3 regions of the Methylobacterium currus genome follow, and region 3 is predicted to be linked to each of the others. Evidence: predicted binding sites of a transcription regulator. Region 3 holds the regulator's gene; each other region holds the start of a gene.
The links. Region 3 encodes LexA, which represses DNA repair genes until DNA is damaged. Its sites were predicted from a motif close to TGTTCNNNNTGTGTTCNG; they were not measured.
Positions count from the first base shown of each region.

Region 1: the regulator LexA is predicted to act here: its motif matches at 6,162-6,179, upstream of DA075_RS33035 (putative DNA modification/repair radical SAM protein).
Region 2: the regulator LexA is predicted to act here: its motif matches at 8,070-8,087, upstream of DA075_RS08500 (LexA family protein).

Region 1 covers NZ_CP028844.1:628,033-638,309, reverse strand. Annotated here, with positions in the region: gene DA075_RS33065 (protein-disulfide reductase DsbD family protein) at 1-1,589, opposite strand, end outside; gene DA075_RS33060 (LysR family transcriptional regulator) at 1,659-2,570, opposite strand; gene DA075_RS33055 (DSD1 family PLP-dependent enzyme) at 2,674-3,825, shown strand; gene DA075_RS33050 (RidA family protein) at 3,837-4,229, shown strand; gene DA075_RS33045 (Gfo/Idh/MocA family protein) at 4,323-5,669, opposite strand; gene DA075_RS33040 (hypothetical protein) at 5,835-6,044, opposite strand; gene DA075_RS33035 (putative DNA modification/repair radical SAM protein) at 6,197-7,408, shown strand; gene DA075_RS33030 (ABC transporter substrate-binding protein) at 7,537-8,715, opposite strand; gene DA075_RS33025 (ABC transporter ATP-binding protein) at 8,771-9,511, opposite strand; gene DA075_RS33020 (ABC transporter ATP-binding protein) at 9,511-10,266, opposite strand; gene DA075_RS33015 (branched-chain amino acid ABC transporter permease) at 10,263-10,277, opposite strand, start outside.
Region 2 covers NZ_CP028843.1:1,821,239-1,831,515, reverse strand. Annotated here, with positions in the region: gene istB (IS21-like element ISMex13 family helper ATPase IstB) at 1-813, shown strand, start outside; gene DA075_RS08525 (transposase) at 905-1,765, shown strand; gene istB (IS21-like element helper ATPase IstB) at 1,839-2,633, opposite strand; gene istA (IS21 family transposase) at 2,630-3,673, opposite strand; gene DA075_RS08510 (ISL3 family transposase) at 3,782-5,368, opposite strand; gene DA075_RS35850 (hypothetical protein) at 5,725-5,955, opposite strand; gene DA075_RS08505 (Y-family DNA polymerase) at 6,295-7,593, opposite strand; gene DA075_RS08500 (LexA family protein) at 7,590-8,054, opposite strand; partial or broken gene DA075_RS08495 (hypothetical protein) at 8,164-8,415, shown strand; gene DA075_RS08490 (DUF4214 domain-containing protein) at 8,604-10,277, opposite strand, start outside.
Region 3 covers NZ_CP028843.1:117,469-127,745, reverse strand. Annotated here, with positions in the region: gene uvrB (excinuclease ABC subunit UvrB) at 1-1,689, shown strand, start outside; gene DA075_RS00580 (hypothetical protein) at 1,835-2,074, shown strand; gene lexA (transcriptional repressor LexA) at 2,291-3,043, shown strand; gene DA075_RS00570 (cupin domain-containing protein) at 3,122-4,306, opposite strand; gene DA075_RS00565 (NCS2 family permease) at 4,498-5,853, opposite strand; gene DA075_RS00560 (molybdopterin-dependent oxidoreductase) at 5,844-8,615, opposite strand; gene DA075_RS00555 (FAD binding domain-containing protein) at 8,612-9,436, opposite strand; gene DA075_RS00550 (hypothetical protein) at 9,876-10,277, shown strand, end outside.

The sequences.
Region 1 (10,277 bases), on a different contig from region 3:
CTCAGCACCCAGACCAGCCACGCCACCGTGAGGTAGAGCGGGAAGGCGAGGAGGCCCTTCAGGGTCTCCATCCAGGCGCCCGGCCGCGGCAGGCGTCGCAAGCCGGCCGGCCAGGCTGCCAGCAGGGCGAAGGGCAGGGCGAGGCCGAGGCCGAGCGCCGCGAACACCGTGAGGGCCACCGCCGCCCCTTGCGTCAGGCCGTAGCCGACCGCCGCGCCCATGAACGGCGCGGTGCAGGGCGTGGCGACCACGGTCGCCAGCACCCCGGTGAAGAACGAGCCCTCGAGCCCGGCGCGCCGGGTCAAGCCGTCGCCGAGCGACGCCGCCCGGCCGCCGAGATGCCAGACCCCCGACAGGCTCAACCCCATGGCGAACAGCCCGTAGGCGAGGCCGGCCACGACCAGGGGCGATTGCAGCTGGAAGCCCCAGCCGATCTGCGCGCCGCCGGCCCTGAGCGCGATCAGCAGACCGGCGAGGCTCAGGAACGTGGCGAGGACGCCCACTGCGTAGGCGAGGCCGTGCAGCCGCACCCGGCCCGAACTTTCCCCTGAGTGGCGCACAAGGCTCAAGACCTTGATCGACAGGACCGGGAAGACGCAGGGCATCAGGTTGAGCAGGAGCCCGCCCAGGAAGGCGAGGAACGCCGCCTGCCACAACCCCTCGGCCTCGACCGGGGCGGTCGCGGCGACCGGGGCGGTCGCGGTGTCCGGTGCGGCAGAAGCGGCACTCGCCGGCGCGGGCGCCTCCTCGCCCAGCGCATAGGCGCGGCGGACCGGGCCGGACCCGGTCTCCTCCGTGAAGGTCAGCACGCCGTCGGCCCGGGGTGCCGGCGCGTCGGCGCCAGCCTGGCTGCTGCGCTGGAGGCGCAGGTGCAGACCCGTGGCGTCGCTCGTCGCGACCTGCGCGGCGGCATGCTCCAGGGCGGTCTCGGAATAGGGGAAGAACGCGACGTCGCGGGCCCCGAGGTCCGGCGCCTCGACGGTCAGGACCGGCGTCGCGCCGTCCTGCACCATCCGGACCGGCCAGGGAGCGGGCGCCGGCAGCCGCTCGCGGGCTTGCGCGAACAGGGCGGCGGTCCGGGGATCGGGCCGCGGGCTGGTCCCGGCCGGCGCCACCGGCAGGCTCGTCGAGAGCGCGGCCTCGCCCGGCACGCATTCGCGCTCGCAGACGAGGTAGGAGACCTTGGCCTTGAGCGGGACCGGCCCCGGACCGAGCGTCCCGGGCGCCGTTACCGGCACCGTGAGCAGCACCTCGCCCTCGTAGCCGAAATTCATCAGGTCGCCGACCGGGATCCGCTCCGGCGCCGGCCACGCGACGCTGCCGGCGGAAAATCCCGTCGGCAGCGACCAGGCGATCTCCGGCGGCAGGCCCGAATCGCCGGGATTGCGCCAGTAGACGTGCCAGCCCGGCTTCATCGTCAGCCGCACGCCGGCCGTGAGAGTCGCGCCCGGCGCGACGGCGCCCTCCTGCGTGATCAGCTCGGCCCGGACGAGGTCGGCATATTTCGCGGGCCGCAGGCCCTGCGCGGTGGCGGCTCCCGCGGTGAGGCAGGAGGCGAGAAGGGCGAGGAGGGGCGCGAGGCGGGGCATGGCATCCGGGTTACCCGGACTCCGTGGCGCTGGCGAGGCCGAGCGGATCGCGTTCGCGTGAGGCGGCGGTCACGCGCGCCAGGGAGCGGGATCGAGTGCGGCGGCGAGCGCGTCGAGGAAGCGCCGGGTGCGGGCGGCGCGGGCGCGGCGGGGGGCGCCGAGGAGCGCCATCACGGGGGCATCGGGCAGGGTATGGCCCGGCAGCAACCGGACGAGGCGCCCCGCCCGCAGGTCGGCAGCGACGTGCCATTCCGAGCGCAGGATGATGCCCCGTCCGGCGAGCGCCCAGCCGCGCACCACCTCGCCGTCATTGCTGGCGAGGCGCGGCTCGATCCGGACCCGCTGCTCCTGCCCGTCGCGCCGGAAGCGCCACAGGGTCACGTCCTCGTCGTTCTCGCGCAAAGCGATGCAGGCGTGCGAGCGCAGGTCGGCCGGGGCGGCGGGCGTGCCGTGGGCGGCGAGATAGGCCGGCGCGGCGCAGGCTACCCGGTCGTTGGGCGCGAGGCGCCGGGCGATCAGGCCGGGCGCCGCCTGCGCGATCTCGCCGACATGAACCGCGAGGTCGAAGCTCCCGGACGGCACGCCGCCGAGGCGGTCGGAGAGCAGGAGGTCGATCGCGACCTGCGGATGGTCCGCCTGAAACGCTGCCGCGACAGGGGCGACGTGGCGGCGGCCGAAGCCGAGCGGCGCCACGATCCGCAGATGCCCCACCACCTGCCCGCGCCGTGCCGCCAGCGCCTCGTCGAGCTCGGCCAGCGAATCGACGATCCGCCGGCCGCGCTCGGCGATCAGCTCGCCCTCGTCGGTCAGCGCGAGGTGGCGCCCGGCCCGGTCGACGAGGTGCACGCCGAGCCGTTCCTCGAGGGCGCGCAGGCGCTGCGTGACCGCCGACGGCGAGACGTCGAGGGCGCGCGACGCGGCGGCCAGGGAGGGCGCCTCGGCGACGGCGAGGAAGAAGCGGAGATCGTCGGTTCCGAGCATTAAGCCAGAGCTTAAGGCAGAAGGCAGGCTGCGTTAATGGCGTTCCCGATCCTCCCGTGGTCTTCGTCGGGCGAGACGACGCGACCACGACGAGCGCACGACCATGGCCGAGCCGAGCCCGACCTTCCTGGATCGCCTGGAGACCCCCTGCCTTCTCCTCGAGGAGGCCCGTTTGCGCGCCAATGTCGCGCGGATGCGCGCGCATCTCGATGCGCTCGGCGTGATGCTCCGGCCGCACCTCAAGACCGCCAAGTCCCTCGACGTCGCGCGCATCGCGATGGCGTCGGCGGAAGGTCCCGCGACGGTCTCGACCTTGCGCGAGGCGGAGTCCTTGGCGGCGGGCGGGGTGCGGGACATGATCTACGCCGTCGGCATCGCCCCGGCCAAGCTGCCCCGGATCGCCGCCATCCGGGCCGGCGGCGCCGACCTCGCGGTCATCCTCGACAGCACCGAGCAGGCCGAGGCGGTGGCCGAGCACGCTCACGCCAGCGGCGATGCCGTGCCGGTGCTGATCGAGGTCGATGCCGACGGGCACCGCTCCGGCGTCGCGCCCGACGACCGTGACACCCTGGTGGCGATCGGCCGGCGGCTCACCGCCGGCGGCGCAGCCCTGCGCGGCGTCCTGCTCCATGCCGGCGACAGCTACGGCCTGAGCGATCCCGCCGCGCTCGCGGCGGCGGCGGAGGCCGAGCGGGTCGCGGCGGTGAGTGCGGCCGAGACCTTGCGGGCGGCGGGCCTGCCTTGTCCGGTCGTCAGCGTCGGCTCGACCCCGACCGCGCGCTTCGCCCGCGACCTCACCGGCGTCACCGAGGTCCGGGCCGGCGTGTTCATGCTCGGCGACCTGTTCCAGGCCGGCGTCGGTGCGGTGGCGGTCGAGGACATCGCCCTGTCGGTGCTCGCCACGGTGATCGGCCACCAGCGGGCGAAGGGCTGGATCGTCGTCGATGCCGGCTGGATGGCGCTCTCGCGCGACCGGGGCACGGCGCGCCAGGCCGTCGACCAGGGCTACGGCGTCGTCTGCGACGCGGCGGGCCGGCCCTATCCCGGCCTCGTCGTCCGCGACGCCAACCAGGAGCACGGCATCCTGGCCCTGCGGCCGGGCTCGGATGCCTCCCTACCGGACCTTCCGATCGGCGCGCAGGTCCGCATCCTCCCGAACCACGCCTGCGCGACGGGGGCGCAGCACGACCGGTACCACGTTCTCGACGAGGACGGCCGCGTCGCGGCCATCTGGCCCCGCATCAACGGCTGGTAGGAGTGGCCGCCATGACCGATCCGATCGCCCGCATCGCCACCGCCGCCGCGCCGAAGCCGGCCGGGCATTATTCGCAAGGGACCGCCTGGCGCGACCTCGTCTTCGTCTCGGGGCAGCTCCCGGCCCGGCCCGACGGCAGCCACCTTGCGGACAAGCCGTTCGAGGCGCAGGCGCGGCAGGCCCTCGCGAACCTGCTTTCCATCCTGGCTGAGGCGGGAAGCGGGCCGGAGCACCTCCTGCGGGTGACCGCCTACCTCGTCGGGGTCGGGAACTGGCCGGAATTCAACCGGGTCTATGCCGAGATGCTCGGGGAGGCGAAGCCGGCCCGCACGGTGGTGCCGGTGCCGGAGCTGCACCACGGCTACCTGGTGGAAGTCGAGGCGATCGCGGTGCGGCGCGGGTAAACGGCCGGCTTCCTGGCCCAAGCACCCCGATCCCACCTCACAGGGTCACCACGGCAGAGAGAACCGGCGGGTCCGCGAAGGCGGAGTCCCATCCTAGCCGGCCTCCTCCGGCTCCGGGCCGCGGGTCAGGTCGAGGCCCTTGCCGGAATGATCCCTGGCCTGTCCCTCGCCCTTGCCCACGATGCGCTCCGGCCCCTTGAGCGCCACCGCGTTGCCGGTGCGGGCGGCCTCGTAGATCGCCTCCATCAGGATCTGGTCCTGCAAACCCTCCTCGCCCGGGGTGCGGGGCGTGCGGTTCTCCAGGAGGCAGGTCGCGAAATGGTCGATCTCGAGGGCGAACTGGTTCTTAGTCCCCAGCACCCGCTCCTCCTTGGCCTCGGCCTTGCCCTCGCGATGGCTCAGGAACAGGCGCTGGCCCTCGTAGGCGAAGGCGTTCTGGAGCTGGACCGCGCCGCCCTCGGCCTGGACGGTCAATGAGCGGGTCTCGTGCGCGCCGTAGCTGGTCGAGCAGAGGGCCAGCGCCCCGGAGGGGAAGCGCAGGGTGAAGGCCACCGTCTCCTCGACCTCACGGTAGAGCGGATCATCCGGCGAGTGGATCTGCGCCTGGACCGAGACCGGCTCCTCGCCCAGGAGCGCCCGCACCCCGTTGAGGCAGTAGAGCCCGATATCCGGCAGCGCGCCGCCGCCGGCCAGCGCCTTGCGCATCCGCCACTGCTCGGGCAGGCTCATGGTCTGGGTGTTGGTCGCCTCGATCAGCTTGACCTTGCCGTACTTGGCGCTGCGGACCAGCCGCACGACCTCGCGGTTATGGGGCTCGTACTGGCAGCGATAGGCGATCATCAGCTTGACGCTGGCCTTGGCGCAGGCGTCGATCATCGCCCGCGCCTCCGCCGCCGAGGTCGCCATCGGCTTCTCGCACAGCACGTGCTTGCCGGCGCCCGCCGCGGCGATCACCTGGTCGCGGTGCAGGGCGTTCGGGGTGACGATATAGACCGCCTTCACCTCCGGGTTGCGGGCGAGCGCGTCCCAGCCATCGTAGCCGTAGACCGCCTCCGGCTTGATGCCGTATTGCGCGGCCACCGCCTTGGCCTTGTCGGGCGAGCCCGACATCAGGGCGACGGGCTTCGCCTTCCGGCACTCGCCGAAGGCCGGAAGGATCTCCTCCAGCGACAGCCGGCCGAGCCCCACGATCGCGAAGCCGACCCGCTCGCCCGGCGGCAGCGGCGCCGGCGGCGGTGCGGAGGGCCGGTCGGAGGGGCCGCGCCAGTTCGGAAACGTCACCTTGCCGTTCTCGACCTTGCCGGTATCGACCGGCCGCTCGGGCCCGGGCACGCCTCCTCCGGACGTCCCTTGTGCCGCCGCGCTACCGATACCGACCAGGGTGGCGCCGCCGGCCATCATCAGGCTCCGGCGCGAGAGGGCGGTGACATCGTCCGGCATCGAGCAACCATCCGTTGGGGGCGGGAGCCTGCGCAACGTGTCGGGGATGGTGGGGTTCCGCTGCCGGCGCGCCCGGCGGCTCCCTGAACGCGACCCGGACCATCATCACGCAGAAAGGCCGGCCCTTGCGGGCCGGCCTTCGGAAATCTGCGAACCAAGCGGCGCTTACTCGCCCGCCATCATCTCCGGCGAGAAATGCCCGCACCAATCCTGGGCCGACACCACCGGCCACAGGCCGTGCCCTTGCGGCTCCGGCTGGCTCACCGGCGGGTTGAAGCGGCAGAGGCCCTCCTCACCCTGCGCGGCGGCGCCGTTCAGCTTGTGGTCGTCGTAGTAACGGCAGCTGCGGCAGTTCGCGGACGGGGTCGTCGCCATGCGGCATCTCCTTGCGAATTAGAAGAAGTCCAATCAGGCAGTCAACGAGGGGCCGGGCGGCAGGTTCCCGGGCTGCCCGATGCGGCTTTCGACCACGGGACACGCGCGCCTTCTGCCTTGAACAAATCAGGAACGATTGCCAGGTTGCGGGCATGGACGATGCCCTGAAGAAGAAGCTCACGATCCTCGCCGACGCGGCGAAGTACGATGCCTCCTGCGCCTCGTCGGGGGCGCCGAAGCGCAAGGCCGAGGCCGGCGGGCTCGGCTCCACGACGGGGGCCGGCATCTGCCACGCCTACACGCCGGACGGGCGCTGCGTCTCCTTGCTGAAGATCCTGCTCACCAATTACTGCCTGTTCGACTGCGCCTATTGCGTCAACCGGCGCTCCTCGAACGTCCGCCGGGCCAGGTTCTCGGTCGACGAGGTGGTGACGCTGACGGTCGAGTTCTACAAGCGCAACTACATCGAAGGGCTCTTTCTTTCTTCCGGCATCATCCGCTCGCCCGACCACACGATGGAGCAGCTGATCCGGGTGGCCAAGACCTTGCGCCAGCGGCACGGCTTTCGCGGCTACATCCACCTGAAGACGATCCCCGAGGCGAGCCCGTGGCTGATCGAGCAGGCCGGGCTCTATGCCGACCGGCTCTCGATCAACCTGGAACTGCCGACCGAGGCGAGCCTGGAGCGGCTGGCGCCGGAGAAGGACGGCGCCGCGATCCAGACCGCGATGGGCCAGATGGGCGAGCGCATCCTGCAGGCCAAAGAGGAGAAGCGCCGCTTCGCCCCGGCCGGCCAGTCGACCCAGGTGATCGTCGGGGCCGATGCCAGCACCGACGAGTCGCTGATCCGCACCAGCGCCCGCCTGTACGACCATTACGGGCTGAAGCGGATCTACTACTCGGCCTTCAGCCCGATCCCCGACGCCGCCTCGATCCTGCCGAGCAAGCCGCCGCCGCTCCAGCGCGAGCACCGGCTCTACCAGGCCGACTGGCTGATGCGGTACTATGCCTTCTCGCCCGACGACGTGGCGGGAGCGACCGAATCCGGCATGCTCGCCCTCGACGTCGACCCCAAGCTCGCCTGGGCTCTGCGCAACCGCGACCGCTTCCCCGTCGACGTCAACCGGGCCGACCGGGAGATGCTCCTGCGGGTGCCGGGCCTCGGCGTGCGGGCGGTGGACAAGATCGTGGCGGCGCGGCGCCACGCGCGCCTGCGCCTCGACGACGTCGCCCGCCTGACCTCCGGCCTCAAGCGCGCCCGGCCGTTCCTGGTCGCGGCCGATTACGCGCCGACGCGCCTCACCGACCGGCTCGACCTGCGCACGCGCCTCGCCGAGCCCCCGCGCCAGCTGAGCCTGTTCTAAGCAGAGGTCGGAGGTAACCACCCGCTCGCCGAGCAAAACGGCCGGCTCCCCTCCGCTGCGGGCCGGAAGGGCGGTGATCTTGCCGCGCCGGCCGGGACGAGGCGGCATCCCCCGCGTCGGCCATGGCTCTAATCGGCCTTGCGGGTGTCGAGCAGCGCCCAGTCGCTGCCCTTCACCTCGACGACGTAGATCGGCTTGATCGCGTCGCGCTCCTCGCCGAAGGAGATGCTGCCCTCCAGCGCATCGAAGTCCTTCAGCGACGCCAAGGCATCGCGGATCGCCGTGCGCTCGGCGGCGAGCTTGCCCGGTTCGGCCGTCACCTTGGCGCGCGAGGCCGCCTCGGCGAGCAGGTAGACGATGTCGTAGGCGGCGGCGTCCTGCTGGTTCGGCTCGTGGCGGGCGATGCCGGCGGCCTTCGTCCGCTGGCCGAATTCCCTGGCGAAGGCCTGCGTGCGGGCATTCAGCGCGGTGAAGAAGGTCGTCCCGATCGTCAGGGTCTCGCCGGCGCCCTCCATCCGCCGCGGCAGCTCCGGGTCGGCGATGGTGGTGCCGCCGACGAGGCGGCCCTTCACGCCCTGGCGCTTCATCTCCTTGGCGAGGTTCACCGCCGCCTCGGGCGGAGCGCCGAGCCCGATGACGTCGGCCTGCATCTGCGCGAGGCGCGAGACCTGCGGCGACAGGTCGAAGGCGTTGTACTGGAAGTCGACGCTGCCCTTCGCCGGGATCTGGTACTTCGCCATCAGTCCCGGCAGCACCGCCGTGCCGATCGACTTCGACACGACGTCGTCGGTGGCGTAAGCGACGGCGCCGCTGGCGCTCGGCAACGCCTTGTCCTTGAGCGTCGCCAGGACCTGGTCGATGACCTTGCCCTCGTCGCGGGTGTTGCGGAAGGCGTAGGAGAAGCCCTTGGTCAGGTTGGGCGCCGAGGACGACATCGACATCTGCACGATGCCGAGGCGCTCGCCGGCCGGGAACGCGACCCGGACCTCGCTGGAGCTGAACGGGCCGATCACCGCCAAAGCCTTGTCGTCCTCGGCGAAGCGGCGGACCGCGAGGGCGGCCTGCTTCGGGTCGCCGCCGGTGTCGAACTTGACCAGCCGCAGGGTGTGGCCGCCGACGCCGCCCCTGGCGTTGATCTCGGCGACGGCCATGTCGACCGCCACCTCGTTGGTGTTGGCGAGGCTCACATAGGGGCCGGTCTTCGCCATCGAGAAGCCGAGGACGATCTCCGCTGCCCCGGCGCCGGGCGCCGCGAGCAGACACACCGCCACGACCGTTCCGCCGACCGTCTTGCCCGTCACTGTCATCACCCGGTCCCCTGATGGTTGGTTGGCTTGTGGTCGGCCGATTCGCGCGGATGCCTCAGTGCAGGGCGGCCGGCTCGCCGGCAGCGCGGCCGAGATAGGCTTCCGCGAGGCGTGGATCGCCGGCGAGTTGCGCCGGGTCGCCCGCCATCACGATCCGCCCCAGCTCCAGCACGGCTGCCGTGTGGGCTACGGCGAGGGCCTGGGCGGTGTTCTGCTCAACGAGCAGGATCGTGATTCCGTCGCGGTTGAGCGCGCGGATCAGCGCGAACAGGTGCTCGATGAACAGCGGAGACAGGCCCAGCGACGGCTCGTCGAGCATCAGCAGCCGGGGCCGGGCGATCATCGCCCGACCGACCGCGAGCATCTGCTGCTCGCCGCCCGAGAGGCAGGACGCCGCCATGTGGCGGCGGCGGCCGAGATTCGGGAACCGCTCGTAGATCGCCGCGATGTCGCGCCGCACGCCGTCGGGATCGCGCCGGAGATGGGCGCCGACCAGAAGGTTCTCCTCGATGGTCAGCGAGACCAGGATCCGGCGCCCCTCCGGCACCAGCACGAGGCCGTCGGCCAGCCGGGCCGGGACGCCGGCGGCGGTGATGTCGCGGCCGTCGAAGACCACCCGCCCGCTGCGGGGGCGCACCACCCCGGCGACGGCCTTGAGCAGGCTGGTCTTGCCGGCCCCGTTCGCCCCCAGCAGGGCGACGATCCCGCCCTCGGGCACGGCGAGCGACAGGTCCTGCAGGGCGGTGACGTGGCCGTAGGCGACCGAGAGCCCGGCGATGTCGAGGAGAATGCGCATCAGGCCGCCTGCCCCAGATAGGCCGCGCGCACCCGCTCGTCGCGCTGCACCTGCGCCAGCGTGCCCTCGGCGAGCTTCTGGCCGAAATCGAGGACCACGACGTGCTCGCAGACCTCGCCGATGAACGGCATGTCGTGCTCGACGATGAGCAGCGTGACGCCGCGGCGACGCAGCAGGACGAGGTGGTCGCGCAGGGCGTTGGTCTCGCTCGGGTTGAGGCCGGCGGCGGGCTCGTCGAGCATCAGCAGCGACGCCCCCGCGAGGGTGGCGCGCACGAGGTCGACCCGCTTGCGGATGCCGTAGGGCAGAGCCCCGACCCGCGCCTCGGCATAGGCGGCGAGCCCCGCCTCGGCGAGGGCGTCGACCGCCTCGCGGCGCCAGCGATGGTTGGGGACGAGGCGGAACGGCACCAGGAGGTCGCGCAGGCCGCGCGTGGTGGCGTGCTGGCCGACGAGCAGGTTCTCCACCACCGACAGGTGGTCCATCAGACGGACGTTCTGGAAGCTGCGCGCGATGCCGTGCCGGATGCGCCGGCGCGAGGGCAGGGCGGTGATGTCCTGCCCGGCGAGCAGGATGCGCCCGCCGGTCGGCGTGTAGACCCCGCTCACGAGGTTGAACACGGTGGTCTTGCCGGCGCCGTTGGGGCCGATCAGCGCCGTCGCCTGGCCCTTGGGCACGGTGAAGCTGAGATCCTGCAGCACCTGGAGGCCGCCGAAGGCGATCGAGAGGTGCTCGACGGCGAGAAGCGCGGTCATGATCCGGAGAC
Region 2 (10,277 bases), 1.7 Mb from region 3:
TTGGTCGGCCTGCGCATGCCGCGCGCCCTGGAGGTGCTCGACGCGACGGTCCGGCGCATCGAGCAGGGCGAGATCGACGGCTTGGCCGCCCTCGACGTGATCCTGACCGAGGAACTGACGCTGCGCGAGAACCGCCGCGTGAAGACCGCCCTGCTGGTCGCGCGCCTGACCACGATCAAGACGCTGTCCGGGTTCGACTTTGCCTTCCAGCCCTCGCTCGACCGCGAGCGCGTCCTGGCGCTGGCGGAACTGACCTTCATCGACCGGGCCGAGGTCGTCCATCTGCTCGGACCACCCGGCACCGGCAAGAGCCATCTGGCGATCGCGCTCGCCGTCGAGGCGGTCAAGGCCGGGCGCAGCGTCGTGTTCTCGACGCTGGCCGACCTCGTGACCTCGCTGGCCAAGGCCGAGCGCGACGGCTCCCTGCGCGAGCGCATCCGCTATCTCTGCCGGGCCTCGCTGCTGGTCGTGGACGAGATCGGCTACCTCCCCGTCGTCCCCGGTGGCGGCAACCTGTTCTTCCAACTCGTCAACGCGCGCTACGAGCGCGGGGCGATGATCCTGACTTCGAACCGCGGCTTCGCCGAGTGGGGCGAGGTGTTCGGTGATCCGGTCGTGGCGACAGCCCTGCTCGACCGACTCCTCCACCATGCCGTGGTGATCCAGATCGAGGGGGCGAGCTACCGCCTGCGCCAGCACGCCGACCTCGTCCCCGAGCACGTCCGCTCCAAGGCCCTGATCGTTCCGCCGCCCGCACCCAGGCGTCGCGGTCGTCCACCCGGAAAGGCTGCCTCCGATCACACGGCCGGCTGATCACCGATCCGCACCGAACCCGCCGGCCAGGGAATTTTGAAAGCCCACAATTGCGGAGACTTCGGTGCCCGTTGACAGCTCGCAAGCGCTGGTGCAGGTGCTCGATCGGCACCGCGGCGAGTTCTCCCGTGTCGCGCGAACCATCGTGAGCCAAGCCGCAGCGGAAGCGCCGCCGGTCGAACCCCGTCCGGCGACCAAGGCGCAGCAGCGACAGCAGCAGGGTCAGGCGGACCGGGAGGCCCGCTTCCAGCATGTTGCAGCCCTGGCTCGGGACGGCCAGGGCATCCGCGCCATCGTGCGCGAGACCGGGCTGTCGCGGAACACGGTGCGGCACTGGCTGCGGGCCGGCACGGCGCCGACGTGGTGCAAGGTCGAACGGGCGCGGATCACCGATCCCTTCGTGCCCTACCTCGTGCGGCGGCTCGACGAAGGCGAGCGCAACGCGACGCGGCTGTGGCGCGAGTTGCAGGCCTCGGGCTTCCGGGGTGGCGTGATGAGCGTCCGGCTCTGCGTTGCTGCTCTCAGGGGCGGCCCGCCGCGGATGCGACCTGCCCCCGGTCCAGTCTGGCGGCGCCCGTCGCCGCGGCGGACGGCGCGGCTTCTCCTGACCGGCGGCGAGCGTGGCGAGAGGGATGGGCGCTTCCTCGATGCCCTGGTGGCCGCTGTCCCCGAGATCGAGCGTGCGATCGCGGAGGTAAAGGCCTTCACGGTGATCGTGCGGGAGCAGGATCAGGCGGCGTTTGGGGCGTGGCTGGATCGCTGTCGCGATGGCCCGCTGAGCGGCCTGGCGGAGGGGTTGAGGCGGGATCGGGCCGCCGTGGAAGCCGCGCTCACGCTGCCCTGGAGCACGAGCCCGGTGGAGGGGCAGATCAACCGCGTGAAGACGCTGAAGCGGACGATGTATGGCCGTGCCAAGCTCGACCTGCTGCGCGCCCGCGTGCTGGCGGCGTGACCGCTACGCCTGCACCAAAAATGCGGGAGAGCCCACTTTTGGCTTTGTCGCCGATCGTAACCTGACCCACCCCTCACGCAGGAACGGCTGGTTCCCGCACGGGCCGCGCCACCAGCCCGGCGCGCCGCTTGTCCTTCAGCCGGTAGCTCTCGCCCGTGATCGTCACCACGCTGGCGTGGTGCAGCACCCGGTCCAGCATCGCCGCCGTCAGCACCGCGTCGCCGGCAAACGCCTGGTCCCACGCCCCGAACGACAGGTTCGAGGTCAGGATCATCGCGCCCCGCTCGTAGCGCTTGGCCGCCACCTGGAAGAACAGGTTCGCCTGCTCGCGCGCAAACGGCAGGTAGCCGATCTCGTCGACGATCAGCAGCCGGTAGAGGTTCACCGCCCGGTGCATCGCCTCCTTCAGGCGCCCCTGGCGCTGTGCTGTCTCCAGCGTCAGGACCAGGTCCGCCGCACTGGTGAAGCGCACCTTCATCCCGCGCTGCGTCGCCAGGTAGCCGAGCGCGATCGCCAGATGCGTCTTGCCCACGCCGGACGGACCCAGGAACACCACGTTCTGCGCCCGCTCCACGAAGGCTAGGCTGGCCAGTTCCTGGATCTGCGCCCGCGGCGCCCCGGTGGCGAAGCCGAAGTCGTAGCCCTCCAGCGTCTTCACCGCCGGGAAGCCCGCCACCCGGGCGAACATCTCCCGCGCCCGGGTGCGCCGAGCCTCGCGCTCGGCCCGCAGCACCTCCTCCAGGAAGACGGCATAGGGCGTGTCGCGCTCGGATGCCGCCTGCGCGAGCGCGCCGTAGGCCGCGGGCACCGCCTGCAAGCGCAGCTCGGCGCAGAGTTCAGCCAGGCGGGCATGCTGCAGGTCGCTCATGCCGGTTCTCCCGTCATCAGGCCCGAGAGCCCGTCGTAGAGCGCCAGCGGGTGCTGCAGCCCGACCACCGGATGAGCGGGAGCCGGCACCGCCGGGGCCTGGATCTGGCGCACCGAGCGGCCGCCATAGGGCGGCGGCACCGGCTGCAACTGCGTCCGTTCCACTTCCAGGCGCTCGGCCGGCACCGCGCCGGTCGTGGCATGCACCCGCTGGTTGGCGACCGTGCGCAGCCAGCGACCCGCCGCCAGGTTGGCCGCCTCCCGGTCGAGCACCAGCCCCTCCTGGCCGAGCCGGCTGGCCAGCGGCACGTAGAAGCTGCCGCGCAGGTAGCGGATGAAGCGCTCGACCTTGCCCTTGGTCTGCGCCCGTCCGGGCTGGCACAGCCGGGGCCGGAAGCCGCAATGGCGGGCAAAGTCCAGGAAGCCGGCCTGGAAGCGGTGACGCCCGCGACCGTAGGCGTTCCGCTCCACCACCACGGTGCGCATGTTGTCGTAGAGTACCTCGCGCGGCACGCCCCCGAAGGCCAGGAAGGCGTTCTCGTGGGCGGCGATCAGCGTCTCGAGGCGCTCGTCGGTGACGAACTCGAGGTAGGCCGCCCGGCTCCAGCCCAGCGTCGCCACGAACACCGAGAGCCGGTCGGCGCCGCGCCGCATCACCGCCCAGTCGACCTGCATCTGCTCGCCCGGCGCGGTCTCGAAGCGCACCACCGGCTGCGGAACTGGCGCCGGCGTCAGGCCAGCGACGAACTCCTTGAGCATCGTGTAGCCGCCCGCATAGCCCCGCTCGCGCAACTCGACGAGCAGCACGCTGGCCGGGATCCGGTCCGGCGCTGCCGCAGCCAGGCGCTCCACCACGTAGCCCTTGAACGGATCGAGCTTGCCCGGTCGGGGCGGTCGCCCCTTGTAGCGCGCCGCCGCCTCGTCGCGCAGGTAGCGCCTCACCGTGTTGCGCGACAGACCCGTCGCGCGGGCAATCTCGCGGATGCCCTTCCCATGCCGATGCAACACCCGGATCTCCAACGCTGCCTCCTCACCCACCATCCGGGCCTCCTCCCGCAGAAGGAGCCCAGCCTACGGCCTGGGTCAGGATTCAATCGGCGACCGGGTCAGTTTCACGGCTCTCCCGCGTTTGTGGTGCAGCCGTAGCGGTTACGCTGCCAACACCCGGGCACGCAGCAAGTCGAGCTTGGCCCGACCGTACATCGTCCGCTTCAGCGTCTTCACGCGGTTGATCTGTCCCTCGACGGGGCTCGTGCTCCAGGACAGCGCGAGCGCAGCTTCCACGGCGGCCCGATCCCGCCTCAACCCCTCCGCCAGGCCGCTCAGCGGGCCATCGCGACAGCGATCCAGCCACGCACCGAACCCGGCCTGATCCTGCTCCCGCACGATCACCGTGAACGCTTTCACCTCCGCAAGCGCACGCTCGATCTCGGGGACGGCGGCCACCAGAGCATCGAGGAAGCGCCCGTCCATCTCGCCATGCTCATCGTTGTTCAGGAGAAGCCGCGCCGCCCGCCGCGGCGACGGGCGCCGCCAGACTGGATTAGGTGCAGGTCGCGTCCGCGGCGGGCCGCCCCTGAGAGCAGCAACGCAGAGCCGGACGCTCATCACGCCACCTCGGAAGCCCGAGGCCTGCAGCTCGCGCCAAAGCTGCGTCGCGTTGCTCTCGCCTTCGTCGAGCCGCCGCACGAGGTAGGGCACGAAGGGATCGATGATCCGCGCCCGTTCGCCCTTGTGCCAGGTCGGCGCCGTACCGGCTCGCAGCCAGTGCCGTACCGTGTTCCGCGACAGCCCAGTCTCGCGCGCGATGGCGCGGATGCCCTGGCCGTCCCGAGCCAGGGCGGCAACATGCTGGAAGCGGGACTCCCGGTCCGCCTGACCCTGCCGCTGTCGCTGCTGCGCTTTGGTAGCCGGACGGGGTTCGACCGGCGGCGCTTCCGCTGCGGCTCGGCTCACGATGGTTCGCGCGACACGGGAGAACTCGCCGCGGTGCCGATCGAGCACCTGCACCAGCGCTTGCGAGCCGTTGCAGAGCAGATGCCATCGATCCGCGACCTGGACCGCCCCGGGGGCGCCGCGACGCACACCATCGGCATAGGCACCGGCGCGGTCACGAGCCACGACCTCGACGCCGGGATGCCGCTGCAGCCAGTCGGCCACGGTGGCGGCCTCGCGGTCGGGCAGCAGGTCGATGACCTGGCCTCGTTCCAGATCGCACAGGATCGTGCCGTAGCGCTGACCACGCCGCCAGGCCCAATCGTCGATGCCTAGCACCCGCGGTGCGCGCTCGGCCTGCGCGGGCGCACGACCTCGCACGAGGCGCAGCAGCGTGTCGGGGCTGATCGGCAGGCCGATGCGCCCCGCCAGGCGTGCGCCGGCCTCACCACCGAGTGCGAGACCGAGGTGGTGCTGAAGGTCGCCGAGGCGGTGAGTGCGGCGTGCGCCGGCCTGAGCAACGCCGGCGAGGCGCTCGGCGAAGACATGGCGCGGGCAGTATGGCTGCGGGCAACGCCATCGCCGCGTCTGGACCGCAATGACGACGCGCCGACCCTGCCACGGGAGATCGGCCAGGGTGCGGGTGTAGCGCGAATGGGGACTGGCCGAGGTCTCTCCACATCCTGGGCAGGCAGCAGCCGTCGCGCGGAGATGGGTGCGGATGATGATCTGGTCAGGCTCGTGGTCGACCTGATCGACCACGAGACCGGCGGGGATGAGGGGCAGCAGGCGTTTGGACACCGGCTCAGATGTGGAGGGCGGTCCTGATGTTCATGATCCGTGCGGCCCCGTGACTCGCCGCCCGGCTGCACCATAAACGCGGGAGAGCCAGTTTCACATCGGCGGCTACAGCGTGACTTCATGGAGATGAACAGCCGGGGCGAGAAGTGAGATGCGGCACCAGCCCGTTTGGCCATCATCTCGTCCGGGAGTCGCCGAGGGCTGTAGAGGTTGCACGAGGCCGATATCGTAGCTAGCCCATCACTGTTGGTTTCTTGATGCGGCGATGCTCTTCTAAGGTGCTTTGAGCCGCCGATTTTTGCCCTAGAGCATAAATTATGAAACATCATCTAGTGTCATAGTTTATGATGGTGAACTCAATGGACTGTGCCTGTGAAATACGAGACGCGCTGAAATCCCAGCCATAACTCAAAGGCATTATCTTGAGACAATGTTTTTCCTAAAATAGTTGCCTCCGCATCGTTAATTGCATAAATGGTCTGTATATCAATCAATGCGCCAAATTTATTTAGTATAACCAAAGTGTATCTTAGCCGTTGCGGCGGCTGCAAATCTGAACCTGGAGGATCACAGCTGTTGGGCGACATAGAGACACCTCGCAGATGAAACCTATTCCATTATCATATTATGGCGAGAACAAAAGAAAGGGCGCCAACGGGCGTTTTATATTGGCCGCGCCAACCGGCCAACGCTGAGCTAATAAAAATGGGTCGCATTGATTTATATCAACTCGTCGATTATAAAATACTTAAGAAGTGTACTATTTATTATTAGTGATATCTTTGCGCCCTCAGCGACGATAACCATATAGACGGCAATTAAATTTTTCGGGTTGCTGATACAAGCGATTGAATACGCACAGTCGAAATACGAATAGTCCGCTTCCCATCCATAGCAGCGGTCGCGCCTCCAATGTGCAGGCGATGTCACTGAATAGCTGCACTGACTGTCGGCACCTCACTCAACCGCGTCGTGAAACGCGGCGAGCGCATCTCGAACTTCGTCGACCAAGTGCGCTTGTCGACGAGCCCGGCTCGCGCCGGCACAACGGCACCGCGCCCGAACCTGCTGTTGCAGGCGTCCATCGCAGCCATGAGCTTGCCGGACTTCTCCCGGTCGAGAGCATCGAACAACGGCCGCGGCGCCTCGTCGAGCGGCACGAGGTCGGTGGTGACCAACCCGGCCTTGCTGTAACGCCAAGGCGTCGGGCCCTGCTCGCGCCAGGTCATCGCCACGCCGCGGATCGCCGCATCGATCAGGTGGCGGGTGTCGTTCGTGGCTTCCGGCAGATGCACTACCTTCGAGACCGAGCGCATCGGGTCGCCGCGGTCGTGCTCGCTGGTGTGATAGAAGACCGTGACGGCCGAGACCGCGAGCCCGTCCCGCCGCAGCTTCTCGCCCAAGCGCGTCGCGTGCGCCGCCACCGCCTGCTCGAGCACCGTCCGCTCCGTGATTCTGGACGAGAAGGAGCGCGTCACCGCGCAGCCCTTGCGCCGGGCCGGCACGATCTCAAGCGGTAGGCAGGCGCGGCCGCGCAGCTCGTGGATGATCCGCTCGCCCACCACCGTCAGGGACTGCCGGGCCGGCCGGGGGTCGAGGTCGCGCAGGTCCGCCACGGTATCGACACCCATGGCCTCCAGCCGCGCTAGCGAGGCGCGTCCGATGCCCCAGACCTCGCCCACCGAGATCCCCACCATCCAGGCGGCGCGTTCCGCGTCGTCGGACAAGTCGCACACGCCGCCGAGTTCAGGGATGGTCTTGGCGATGTGGTTGGCGAGCTTCGCGAGTGTTTTCGTCGGCCCAATCCCGACGCAGGTCGGCAAGCCGGTCCATTGGCGGACGGTCGAGCGCAGATCCCGCGCCAGCGCGACCCGATCGCGCTCACGCACATCGGACAGATCAAGGAAGCTCTCGTCGATCGAGTAGATCTCCACGTCCGGTGCGAACTGCCGATAGACCGTGTTGGCCCGGGCCGACATGTCGCCGTAGAGGGCGTAGTTCGAGGAGAAGACGCGCACCTTCTGCCGGCGGCACAGGTCGCGGATCTTGAAGTAAGGCTCACCCATCTTGATCCCGAGCGCCTTGGCCTCGGCGGTCCGCGCGATGGCGCAGCCGTCGTTGTTCGAGAGCACGATCACCGGCACGCCCGTGAGCTTCGGATCGAACACGCGCTCGCAGGAGCAGTAGAAGCTGTTGCCGTCGATGAGCGCGATTGCCCGGCTCATCGCTGGACGCTCGCCCGGGCCTTCACGTGGTGCCAGCGCACTGAGAACAGCAGCACGCCCCAGAGCAGGCCTTCCTCGAGGTCCTCCAGCGCGAACTCCTTGTCCATCTCCGGATTGTCAAACGTGAGCGCCAGCCGGTTGCCGGTCATGACCAGGCGCTTCAGGCTCATCTCGCCGTTGACCACCGCGACCACGACGGCGCCGGAGGAAGGCGACAGCGAGCGGTCGACCACGGCCAAATCCTCGTCGTGGATGCCGGCGCCCTTCATGCACCAGCCGCGCACGCGCCAGATAAAGGTGGCAGGCGGGTTCGGCACGAGCCAGCGGGGCAGCTCCAGCGCACCCTCGATGAAGTCCTCGGCGGGCGACGGGAAGCCAGCGCAAAGGGTCGGGAGCATGAACGGGATCCGCACGAGCCCGCCCGCGTCTGCCGCCTCTGCACCGACCCGATAGAGACTCACGCGCGCCCTCCGTGTTAGAACACAAAGAGAACAAACAGGCCGGCGGTTCCCGGTCAAGGCCGAGCTTCGAGCCTGTGCGGAGCGGGGACGGCAGGATCAGGAGATCGTTATGGGGATGCGGACGACGTTCATGGTGCAGACGTTCGAAATTCACCGGAAGCGGCTGCGGCCGGGCAACCGGGATGTGGCGCCGACGGAGAATGGAGCGCTCAAACGCGCAGAGGCGATCGCCGGGCGGATGCCGGGCACCGCGGCTCTGCGCATCGTGGCGGATGATGAGACGTGCGAACTGGAGAGCGTCGCGATCCTGGGCCAGTTCGGGGAGGCGCCGGAGGATTTCGCTGAGCCGCCCAACGGTGGGCGACGTGCCTCGTCATTGGGCAGGATGCTCCATGACCGGAGGGTGGGAGACATCAGAAAAATCCCGTCAGCAACAGGCTGACAAAAGGCCCGCCTCGGCTTGGCCGGGCGGGCTGGAAGGCTCGTTGATGATCGCTGGAACGTGCCAGAGTTGTCAGCGCTAGACAACGATTGCAAATGTGTTAGCAGTCATGCGAGAAGAATGCCGTGATCCATCATGGGCTGAGTTTTTATTTGGAACTCCAAGCTCTCAGAGAAGCCCAACACGATCTGTTCACGACTGCTACCGTGTGAGAGTGCGTTCACCCAATTTGTTTTACCTTCTGGATCAGGAGTTCGATCCAGTACGTTGGCATAGAGGAGATCGACGAAGCTACTGTCATCCAGAGCCCCATAGCGCGTCTGGAACTCTTGAGAGTGCGTGAATCCGCTTACAACTTGTTCCAGAGGCGCACCCGATTCTAGAACATGCGTCCAATTGATGAGACCACCGGGATCGGGCGCGCGATCAAGCGTCGCATAGTACAGTCTCGCGGCGGTCGTTGCCTCTTGATCCTGCAACCAAATACCTTGTGGATTTTCCGCCGATATCTTGTTTTTGAACTCGACGCTTTCAGAAAAACCGAGAACTACCTCTGAACGATTTCCTCCAGATGAAAGCAGATTCGTCCAATTCAGCAATCCTCCTTGATCCGGGGTACGGTCAAGTACATTGTGGTACAGCAGCGTCACAAATTGGTTGTCGTCCAGCGCACCATAGGTACTCTGAAATTCAGCCGAATTTGTGAAACCCGGCACAATATCAGAAAGGTTCTTACCGTGACTGAGCTGACTTGTCCAAGAGCTGAGACCGAGGCCGTCCGGGTCTCTTCCTAGCACCGCCTCATATAACCGATGAATTTGATAAGCCGGGCTGTCTGGATCATAAATTATTTGTCCGTCAACGAAAGCTATATTCTTCACGTTTAATAAAGTATCTAGACCATCAGACCCAGACCCGACTTTGTACGATCCAGATGAATAATTTACCGTATAAGATTTTACTGGACCCTGATATGAAACTAGAATATTGCCAGTGTTTCCATCATAAAAGTCATCGCCGGGGCGATCGGTATAGGTGTTTGTTGTATTTGTGTGATTATACGTAATTCTGTACGTATCGTGAGTGGTCGATAATGAATATTTACTAGTATGACTATCTAGAACGATGAGATCGCTTGTTCCTCCGACTTGAACGTTTTCATTAAATAGCGGTCCTATGAGGTTCTGGTCCCAATGTTCATCAACATTGTAACCAAGAATATTGGCCTTCAAATTAGCCTGGATCCCCAGCGCGAGACCCTTCAGATCGATGGATCCCTGCAAAAGCAAGCCCGTTTCTGTTTTTAACTCACCATTTAATGTATATTCCGCATCAATCGTGATTTCGCCGCTCCCAGAATTGGGAGTAGCAAATTCAAATTTATCACCTAAGTGTCCGTTTTTTATTTCTCCGGTGCTTGCTGTCATTTTTACTGACACGTCCTGCGCCTGAAATGTCGATCTTTGGCCGATGCTGACGTTTGCAGAGGCCAAAGCCTCTGCTATCGAATAATCGATTGAGAAGTTTATGTTGTCGTTGATTTTGACTGCCTGTTTGTCGGAAAACGCCTGAGGAGGTATGCCGAATGCCGCTCCTATCAGCTTGATGATGTCGACCGAAGCCGTAAGCGCAGGCGACGAGCCGAAAGTGACCAAATCGGGCAACCCGTCAGCACTTGGCAGGAGCTGATTGGAGGAAGCAACTATTTGGTGCGGAACCTGTGCGACGACTTTTCCATACTCAAAATCAAACGTATACGGCTTGATATTACTCGAGTCTAT
Region 3 (10,277 bases):
GTGATCGAGCTGTGGCCGGCCCACCTGGAGGACCGCGGCTGGCGCATCGGGCTGTTCGGCGACGAGATCGAGTCGATCTCGGAATTCGATCCGCTCACCGGCAAGACCATCAACACGCTCAAGTTCGTCAAGGTCTACGCCAACAGCCACTACGTGACGCCGCGCCCGACGCTGCAGCAGGCGGTCAAGGGCATCAAGGACGAGCTGAAGTGGCGGGTCGAGGAGCTGACCCGGATGGGCCGGCTGATCGAGGCCCAGCGCCTGGAGCAGCGCTGCACCTTCGACCTCGAGATGATCGAGGCCACGGGCGCCTGCAACGGCATCGAGAACTATTCGCGATACCTCACCGGCCGGAAACCCGGCGAGCCGCCGCCGACCCTGTTCGAGTACCTGCCCGACAACGCCCTCGTCTTCACCGACGAGAGCCACGTCACGGTCTCGCAGATCGGCGGCATGTACCGGGGCGACTTCCGCCGCAAGGCGACGCTCGCCGAATACGGCTTCCGGCTGCCCTCCTGCCTCGACAACCGCCCGCTGCGGTTCGAGGAATGGGACGCGATGCGCCCGCAATCGATCCACGTCTCGGCGACGCCGGCGAAGTGGGAGCTGGAGCAGACCGGCGGCGTCTTCGCCGAGCAGGTCATCCGGCCGACCGGCCTCGTCGACCCGGTGATCGAGGTGCGCCCGGCCCGCTCCCAGGTCGACGACCTCTTGGGGGAGGTGAAGGAGGTGGCGGCCGCCGGCTACCGCACGCTGGTGACGACGCTGACCAAGCGCATGGCCGAGGACCTGACCGAGTACCTGCACGAGAACGGCGTGCGGGTGCGCTACATGCACTCGGACATCGACACCCTGGAGCGCATCGAGATCATCCGCGACCTGCGGCTCGGCGCCTTCGACGTGCTGATCGGCATCAACCTCCTGCGCGAGGGCCTCGACATCCCGGAATGCGCGCTGGTCGCCATCCTCGACGCCGACAAGGAGGGTTTTCTCCGCTCCGAGACCTCGCTGATCCAGACCATCGGCCGCGCCGCCCGCAACGCCGAGGCCCGCTGCATCCTGTACGCCGACCAGGTCACCGGCTCGATGGAGCGGGCGATGGCGGAGACCGAGCGCCGGCGCAAGAAGCAGCTCGCCTACAACGCGGAGCACGGCATCACGCCCCAGAGCGTGAAGCGCAACATCGCCGACATCCTGGAGAGCGTCTTCGAGCGCGACCACGTCCAGGTCGATACGGGGCTGGCCAAGTCCGCCGTGACGGTGGGCCACAACCTCAAGGCGGTGATGGCCGACCTCGAGAAGCGGATGCGGACGGCCGCCGCCGACCTCGACTTCGAGGAGGCGGCGCGCCTGCGCGACGAGCTCAAGCGGCTCCAGGCCACCGAACTCGCCATCGCCGACGACCCGATGGCCGGACAGGCCGAGGTCGAGCGCGAGGCCGGCCGCTTCGGCGCCAAGCGCAAGCGCAGGGGGCCTGACTCCTTGGGGCCTGAATCCCTGAGCTACGGCCCCGGCGGCAAGGGTACCTCCGACGAGGGCACCCGCATCCGCGAGCCCGACCTCGACGACATGGGCCCGGGCACCGACCGCGAGGTGCCCTTCACCTACGCCGAACGCCCGACCGGCCGCTCGACGCAGGGCTTCCCGGGCCAGCGGCCGAAATACAAGGGGCGCAAGGGGCGGGGCTGAGGGGCGAGGGGAGCGCTCGTCGTGGAAGCCGCCCGGCCATGCCGAACCGGCTTCGATGGAGCCATTCCGGCTCCTCGTATGCCCACGCCCGTCGGCGAGAGGAGAGCGTCGGACGAAGTCGATCCTGGGTGCCGGCATCGTGGCGGTGATCCTGCTTCCCGCGCCCGTGCTGGCGCAGGCGGCGCAGACGACCGCCGCCGGCCTGCGGTTGCCCCAGGTCATTGCCGGCAAGTCCCCGGCGCCCGATGCCGGCAGGGACGTCGCCGCCGCTCCTCCGGCGCATGTCGACTCGCTGGCGGACGACGTCAACCGGCCGCTCTCCGCGACCGCGGAGCCGCCGCCCGACCCGCTCGTCACGCACCGGCCGGAGCCGGCCCGCCGATAGCGCCCGCGGAACGTCTCTCCGGCAGTGAGCCGGCCGGTTTTCCCCCGAGGACACGCCCGGTTTGCCTGTCCGACATCGCCCGAACTGGCCGGGTTCTCTCCCCTCTGCTGCGTTCGCGCGCCGCAGTGTCAGACCCGCTTGCGGAACACTTGCGGAACGCTTACCATGTTCGCGATTTGTTTCCGGAGCGCGCCAGCGCGGGGATGAGAGTGTCACATGCTCACGCGTAAGCAGTTGGACCTGCTCCGCTTCATTCAGCAGAGAATGCGCGAGACGGGTGTCCCCCCGTCCTTCGACGAGATGAAGGACGCCCTCGATCTCAAGTCGAAATCGGGCATCCACCGCCTGATCACGGCCCTGGAGGAGCGGGGCTTCCTGCGCCGCCTGCCGAACCGGGCCCGGGCGATCGAGGTGATCCGCCTGCCCGACACGGGGACCGGGCCGGTCGCGGCCGCATCCGGGGGAACCGGATCCGGCGCCGAGGTGGTGCGGTTCAACCCCAGCGTGGTCGAGGGCGGGCGCGCCCACGAGCCGAAGCGGCCCGCCGGCATCCCGGCGATGACGACGGCGTCGGACGAGAACGGCCAGTCGGTCAGCGTGCCGGTCATGGGCCGGATCGCCGCCGGCACGCCGATCTCGGCGATCCAGAGCCAGAGCCGCTCGGTGGCGATGTCGCCGGACTTCCTGGCCAGCGGCGAGCATTACGCCCTGGAGGTGCGCGGCGACTCGATGATCGAGGCCGGCATCCTCGACGGCGACCTGGTGGTGATCCGCCGCCAGGAGACCGCCAATACCGGCGACATCGTGGTGGCGCTGATCGACGACGAGGAGGCGACCCTCAAGCGCCTGCGCCGCCGCGGCTCCTCGATCGCGCTGGAAGCCGCCAACCCGGCCTACGAGACAAGGGTGCTCGGGCCGGACCGGGTGCGGATCCAGGGCCGGCTGGTGAGCCTGGTCCGGAAGTATTGAGGCGATCAGACAGGAAGGCGGGCCTGATGTCGGCCCGCTTCATGCTGCGCTCGGATGCCTCGCGAGCCGTCGGCGCCCTCAGGCTGGCCGGCTGAAGACGCGCGACGCCGTCGGAAAGCCGGCGGTTCCCTGCTCGTCGAGGCCGAGATTGGCGGCGAGAAGGTGGCGCGGCGCCTGGGCGAGCCAGAGCGCCAGCGACGTCTCGCTGTAGACGCCGCTGTCATGCACGCCGACGATCTCGGCCGTCTCTGTTCCGGTATTCTCGACGGAATGCCCGCAGGCCCGCGGGATGCAGGCGCAGTCGCCGGGGCCCAGCTCGGCCACGGCCAGGCGCTTGTCGGGCCCGAACAAGGTCACGCGCGTGCGCCCCCGCAGGACGTAGTGCCACTCGTTCGCGCCCGGGTGCCAGTGCGGGGTGTGGATCGCGCCGGGCGCGAGCCGGACGAGGAGGCCTGTCATCCCCGACGAGACCGGGAAGGCGGTCGCGGGCGCCACCCGCATCGTGCTGCCGGCGGCATCCACGATCGCCTCGCTCCCCGCCAGCCCGTAGCGATGCGACCGCGACGGCGCGAGGGGCCGCCCGGCGCGCGCGGCCGGGCCGTCGAGGGGCAGGACGGGCCCCTGCATGATGTAGGTCTCGCCCGGGGGAAGCGCCGCCAGCGTCGCCTCCGGCACGCCGAGAGCGTGGCCGAGGATCGCCGGATCGAAGCGGCTCATCCAGTCGGAGAGCCCGAAGGTGCCGTGCTCGCCGTAGAGGCCGTCGTCGAAGGCGAGGATCGCGTGGCACGGATCGGTCCCGAGGGTCTGGATCGCGTGGGCGTGGCCGCCGGGAAAGTACCAGGTGTCCCCGGGCGCGAAATTGACCACCTCCATCTCGCCTGCGGCGTCGATCACCGTCGCCTGGCAATGGCCGGCGACGATGTAGCCCCACTCGGCGGAGGTGTGCCAATGCATCTCGCGCACGCCGCCCGGATTGAGGAACAGATGCGCGCCCGCGATCCCGGTCGCGATGGGAAGCTGGCGCGTCGTGACGTCCCGGGCCCAGCCGCCCGAGGTCGCCTTGATCGGGCCGGCATCGAGCGAGATCGTGAAGGCGGGCGCCTCACCCGCCTTGCGGGGGATCGTGCGCAGGAAGGTGCCGGCGGGGGCGACGTCGGCGCCGGCCGCGTGACCGTCATCGGGGGCGGCGAAGGCTCCGCCGACGGCGAAGCTGCCGCCTGCGGCCAGGGTTCCGAGGAAGACGCGGCGGCTGGTCTGGTCCATGGGGCCCTTTCGACGAAAGGGCGCGAGATCGCGACGAGTCCTGATCGGTTGAGGCGCCCGCGCGCATGATCAGAGTTCCGGATCGACTTGGCGTCCTTCGTTTGGTGGACGCCTGGCCGGCGATGCGACTTCCGGATGGAAATTTCCGGAAGTCGATCGGCGCGCCAAAATCCGACAGGACTTGCGCTTCCTCAATGCGCGCTGCCCGTCGCGACGAACTTGAACAGGAACACGCCCGCGATCACCCACACCACCGGCTTCACGTCGCGAAAGCGGCCGGTGAGCAGCTTGATCACCGCGTAGGTGATGAAGCCGAAGGCGACGCCGTTCGCGATCGAGTAGGTGAAGGGCATCAGCAGCGCGGTGACGCAGGCCGGCAGCACCTCGGTCAGGTCGTCCCAGTCGAGATCGACCAGTTCGTGCAGCATCAGGCAGGCGACGTAGAACAGGGCCGGCGCCGTGGCGTAGGCCGGAACCGAGCCGGCCAGCGGCGCGAAGAACAGGCAGGCGAGGAACAGCACGGCCACGGTCGCGGCGGTGAGCCCGGTGCGGCCGCCCTCCTCGACGCCGGACGCGCTCTCGAGATACGCCGTCGTGCTCGACGTGCCGAGCAGCGAGCCGACGAAGATCGACGACGAATCCGCCATCAGGGCCTTGTCGAGGCGCTCCATCTTGCCCTCGGTGAGCAAGCCCGCCCGGTTGGCGACGCCCATCAGCGTGCCGGTGGCGTCGAAAAGCTCGACCAGGAAGAACACCAGGATCACGTTGAGCAGGCCGCCCGACAACGCGCCCTTGATGTCGAGGGCGAACAGGGTCGGGGTGATCGAGGGCGGCAGCGAGGCGACGCCCTGGAAGCTGTTGTCGGCCACGATGAAGCTCAAGGCCGTCACCGACAGGATGCCGGCGAGCAGCGCGCCCCGCACCTTGCGCACCGAGAGCACCGCGACGATCAGGAAGCCGAGGACGGCCAGCACCGTGCTCGGCTTGTGCAGGTCGCCGAGGGTGATGAAGGTCGCCGGGCTCGCCGCCACCACGCCGGCGCTCTTCAGTGCGATGATCGCGAGAAAGAGCCCGATGCCGACCGTGATGGCGATGCGCATCGAGCGCGGGATGCCCTCGACGATGATGCGGCGCAGGCCCGTCAGCGTGACGGCCATGAAGCACAGGCCGGAGATGAACACCGCGCCGAGCGCCGCCTGCCAAGTGTAGCCCATCTGGAGCACCACCACGTAGGCGAAGTAGGCGTTGAGCCCCATGCCGGGGGCGAGGGCGATCGGGTAATTGGCGTAGAACGCCATCACCAGCGAGCCGATCGCCGCGACGAGGCAGGTGGCGACGAACACCGCGCCCTTCGGCATCCCGGCATCGCCCAGGATGTTGGGATTGACGAAGATGATGTAGGCCATCGTCAGGAAGGTGGTGAGCCCGGCGAGCAATTCCGTGCGGATCGTGGTGCCGTGGGCCGAGAGCGCGAAGGTGCGCTCCAGAAATCCACCTGGGGACGATCCGCCCGGCCGGGTCAGGCCGTCGTCGCGCTTCAGGTCCATCGCTCCTCCTTGCCGCTGCGGGTCGCATCGCTGATCTGGCGGTAGATCCGGTCGGGCGCGAAGGGCGTCGCGGTCAGCCGCGCGCCGGTCGCGTCCCGGATGGCGTTGGCGAGCGCCGCCGCCACGGGGTTGAACGGGCTCTCGCTCATCGACTTGGCGCCGAGCGGCCCGATCCCGTCATGGGTGTCGGCGAAGATCACCTCGGTGCGGGGCACGTCGGCGATGGCCGGGATGTGGTAGGTGCGGAAGGACGGGGTCGCGACCCGGCCTTCGGCATCGATCCGGAGATCCTCGTAGAGCGCGGCGCCGAGCGCCTGGGCGACGCCGCCCTCGATCTGGCCGCGGCACTGCACCGGGTTCATCACCCGTCCGGCATCGGCGGCGTGGATGCTTCGGAGGATACGCAGCTCTCCGGTCCCGGGATGCACCGCGACCTGGAAGCCCTGGACGTTGAACGCCACCGAGCGCGGGGTGCCGTCGGCCTGTCCCAGAGCCTCCGCGGAACCGAGATCGGCGAGCGGGATCCGGGTGTCGCCCGCCGTGACGGCGTCGCCGTCGAGCCGGCAGGCGGCGGGATCGAGGCCGAGGCGCGCGGCGGCGCGCTCGCGCAGGATCGCGGCCAGGCTATCCGCGGCGCGCAGGGTGGCCTGGCCGGCCACCACGATGCCGGTGCTGCCATAGGCGCCGGTATCGTGCCCGACCGCGTCGGTGTCGCCCTGGCGCAAGCCGACCCGGTCCGGCGTGGTGCCCAAGGCTTCGGCGGCGATCTGGCCATGCACCGTCGAGGTGCCGTTGCCGAACTCCACCGTGCCGACGCTCAGGACGTAGCGCCCGTCCTCGCCGAGGGCGATGCGCGCTTGCGCGACGTGGCCGCGGGGCGGGATGGTGTCGATCATCGCGAGTGCCATGCCGGAACCCGTGCGCCAGCCCGGCGGGCCTGGGGGAGGGGGCGCGGACAGGGCCTCGGCGACCGCGTCGAGGCATTGGTCGAGCCCGTAGCTGCCGTACTGGACGTCGTGCGGCTCCAGGCTCGTCGAGACCATCGGGTCGCCGGGCCGCACCACGTTGCGGCGCCGCAGCTCGACCGGATCGAGGCCGAGCGCCCGGGCGAGCTCGTCCATGGCGGATTCGACCGCGAAGATCGTCTGGCTCAAGCCGTAGCCGCGGAACGCGCCCGCCGGCAGGGTGTGGGTGTGGACGGAATAGCCGTCGACCCGCTTGTTGGCGCAGCGATAGACCGCGATCACCTCGTTGCAGCCGTGATGCAGGACGCCGCCGGCATGGTTGCCGTAGGCGCCGGTATTCGAGAGCACGTCGAGGGCGATCGCCGTCAGGATGCCGTCGCGGCGGGCGCCCAGGCGCACCCGCACCCGCATCGGGTGGCGGGTCGTGGTGGCGGTGAACTGCTCGGTGCGGGTCAGCTCCCAGCGCACCGGCCGGCCAGTCGCCATCACGGCGAGCGCCACCAGGTCCTCGGTCAGCATCTCCTGCTTGCCCCCGAAGCCGCCGCCGACCCGGCCGCACTCGACCCGGACCTCCTCGCGCGGGAGATCGAACAGGGCGCAGAGCGCGTCCCGGGTGAGGAACGGCACCTGCGTGCTGGAGCGGATGACGAGGCGCCCGTCCGGGTCGCGCCAGCCTGCGGCCGCATGGGTCTCCAGATGCGCGTGCTGGATCCGCTGCGAGCGGTAGACGCCCTCGTGCACCACATCCGCCGCGGCGAGACCCGCCGCGACGTCGCCGATCTCGCCATGCGCCTCGGCGGCGAGGTTGGGGTGGGGATGCCGCGGCGGCGCATCCTCGCCCGTCGGCCGCGCGCCGTGGACCAGGGGCGCGTCGGGGTCGAGGGCGTGCTCGGGATCGAGGCAGGCCGGCAGCACCGCGTAGTCGACGCGCAAGGCCCGGCAGCCGGCCTCCGCGGCCGCCTCGCTCTCGGCGAGCACCGCCGCGACGCGCTGGCCGACGAAGCGCAGCACCGGGTCGAGCACCCGGGTGTCGCTGGCATCGTCGGCGGGGTTCTGGTGCCGGGCGGTGGAGAAGAGCCGGTCCGGCGCGTCGGCGTGGGTGAGCACCCGCACCACCCCGGGCAGGGCCAGGGCGGCGCGCGTGTCGATGCGCAGGACCCGCGCATGGGCATGGGGCGAGCGCAGCACCTTCAGGTGCAGGGCGCCGGGCAGAGCGAGGTCGAGGGTGTAGCGGGCCCGGCCGCTGACGAGGGCGGCGCTCGCCGGGGCCGGAGGGCTATGCTCGCAGGTCGACGGGACGGGTCGGCCGATGCCCGCGATCTCCGGCGAGATCGCCGCGATCTTCGGCGAGATCGCCGCGATCGCGTCAGCGATCGACCGGTAGCCGGTGCAGCGGCAGAGATTGCCCTTCAGGGCCGCCGGCAGGTCTCGCCGCTGGCCCTGGTCGAGGGCGGCGGCCGTCATCACCATGCCGGAGGTGCAGAAGCCGCACTGGAATCCTTGCGCGGCGACGAAGGCCGCCTGCACCGGGTGGAGGACGTCCGGCACGCCGCCTTCCGGCGCGCAGGGGCCGGCCAGTCCCTCGGCCGTGGTGATGCTCCGGTCCGCCGCCCGGAAGGCCGGCACCAGGCAGGAATGCAGCGGCTCGCCATCGACATGCACCGTGCAGGCGCCGCAATCGCCGGCATCGCAGCCCTTCTTGACCCCGAACCAGCCGAGCTCGCGCAGCAAGGTGCGCAGGCATTGCCCGGCGCGGGGCGCGGCCTCGTGCACCGTTCCGTTGACCGTCAGCCTCATGCGCCGCCTCCCGCGAGCTCGGCCCGGGCCTCCTCGGCGAGGAGCCCGGTGACGTGGCGGCGCCAGTCCGGCGCCCCGTGGACGTCGTCGTACCAGAGCCCGTCCGGGATCGCGGCGGCAAGCGCCGCTGTGAGGTCCCCGGCCTCCGGCAGGGCGGGGAGGTCGATCCGCACCGGGCGCCGGGTCGAGGCCGTCACCGTGAGGGCGAAGGCGCCCGACGGGTCGAGAGTGGCGATCGTGAGCGCCCCGGAGCGGCCGTTGGGACTGAGGGCGATGCGGCGGAAGGCGGCGCGTCGCCGGAGGGCCGCCGCCGGCAGGCCGATCTCCCGCAGGATCTCGCCGGGCCGGAGCGCCGTCGCCTGCGGCCCGCGCACCAGGTCGCGGACGGGCAGCGATCGCTCGCCGCCGTCCGGCATCCAGATCAGGCAGACGCCGTCGAGGGCGACCGCGAGCGCGATCATCGGCCCGGCGGGAAGCGCGAGGCAGAGATTGCCGCCGACCGTCGCGGCGTTCCAGACCTTGAACGAGCCGAGCAGGGCCCGGCAGCAATGTCCGATCAGCGGGGCGGCGGCAAAGGAGGCCGGCAGCTCGATCCGGTCGAGGGCCGCGATGGTGCAGGTCGCGGCGATCCGCAGGCCCTGCTCCATCACCGCGCAGGGCTCCCAGCCGAGGGAGGGCAGATCGATCAACCGGCTCAGTCTCTCTTGCGGCTCGGAGAAGAGCCAGGTCCCGCCGGCGAGAAAGGCGTCGCCCGGCCGCCAGGCCGGCAAGGCGGTCCTCTCGCGGGGCGCCGCCACCTCCGTGATGCTGTTGAGGTCCATGAGCCCTCTCGCAAGCCTCCCGCACGCTCCCGGCGGGAGCCGCCGCTACCTTAAGGCAAGATCGCGTCCAACGCGGCAGCGGTTTCGGCGGCGCGCGAGCCTGCCTCCCGCCATCCTGCGCCGCGCCGCCGGGCGCGTGAGCCGGCAAACTTCATTATGTGGAGCCGTTAACTATCTGTTAGCAATTCGATTGACTTTAGCAAGTCGTTAACCCACTTATCGCGCATATCGGGACGATGAACAGGCCGCCGCCATGCAGACTCTAGAAAAGTTTACTTCCGGGGTTACGTTGCTGAGCGAGACGGGGGTGAAGAACATGCAATCGGCCTATCCCAGCGACGCGAGTTATCTCAGGCCCGCGACGCGGTCGATCGACTTGGCATCAACACGGAAAAAATTTCGCAAAGGCGGAGAAGCGACTGGGAGTCTCAATCCTGAGTTGATCATCAAGGCGTTCAACACCTGGGCGTTCAAGCGCGAGCAGCCCGGCAATCCCGAGCGGCTGGTGCCGGTGGTCGAGGCGGCGATGCGCGCCGGGCGTCCGCTCGAATTCGTGCTGTACTGGGGCAAGGGCCCGCGGGCTGAGATCGCCGCACCCGACCTCGCCTGCCTCGACTATCTCGGCCAGCTCGCCGAGCGGGTGCGCCAGGCCTATGCGCCGGGGGCGATCTTCCGGCTGATCTTCACCGACACCCACGCCTCGCTGAACGGGCACCCAGCCGCGGCGGCGGATGCCTATTTCGGCGCCATCGATGCCGCCGCGCAGGCCCGCGGCTTCGCCAGCACCCGGCTCAGCGACGTCGTCGCCTTCGCCCGCGAGATCGGGGCGGGCGCCCCCGAG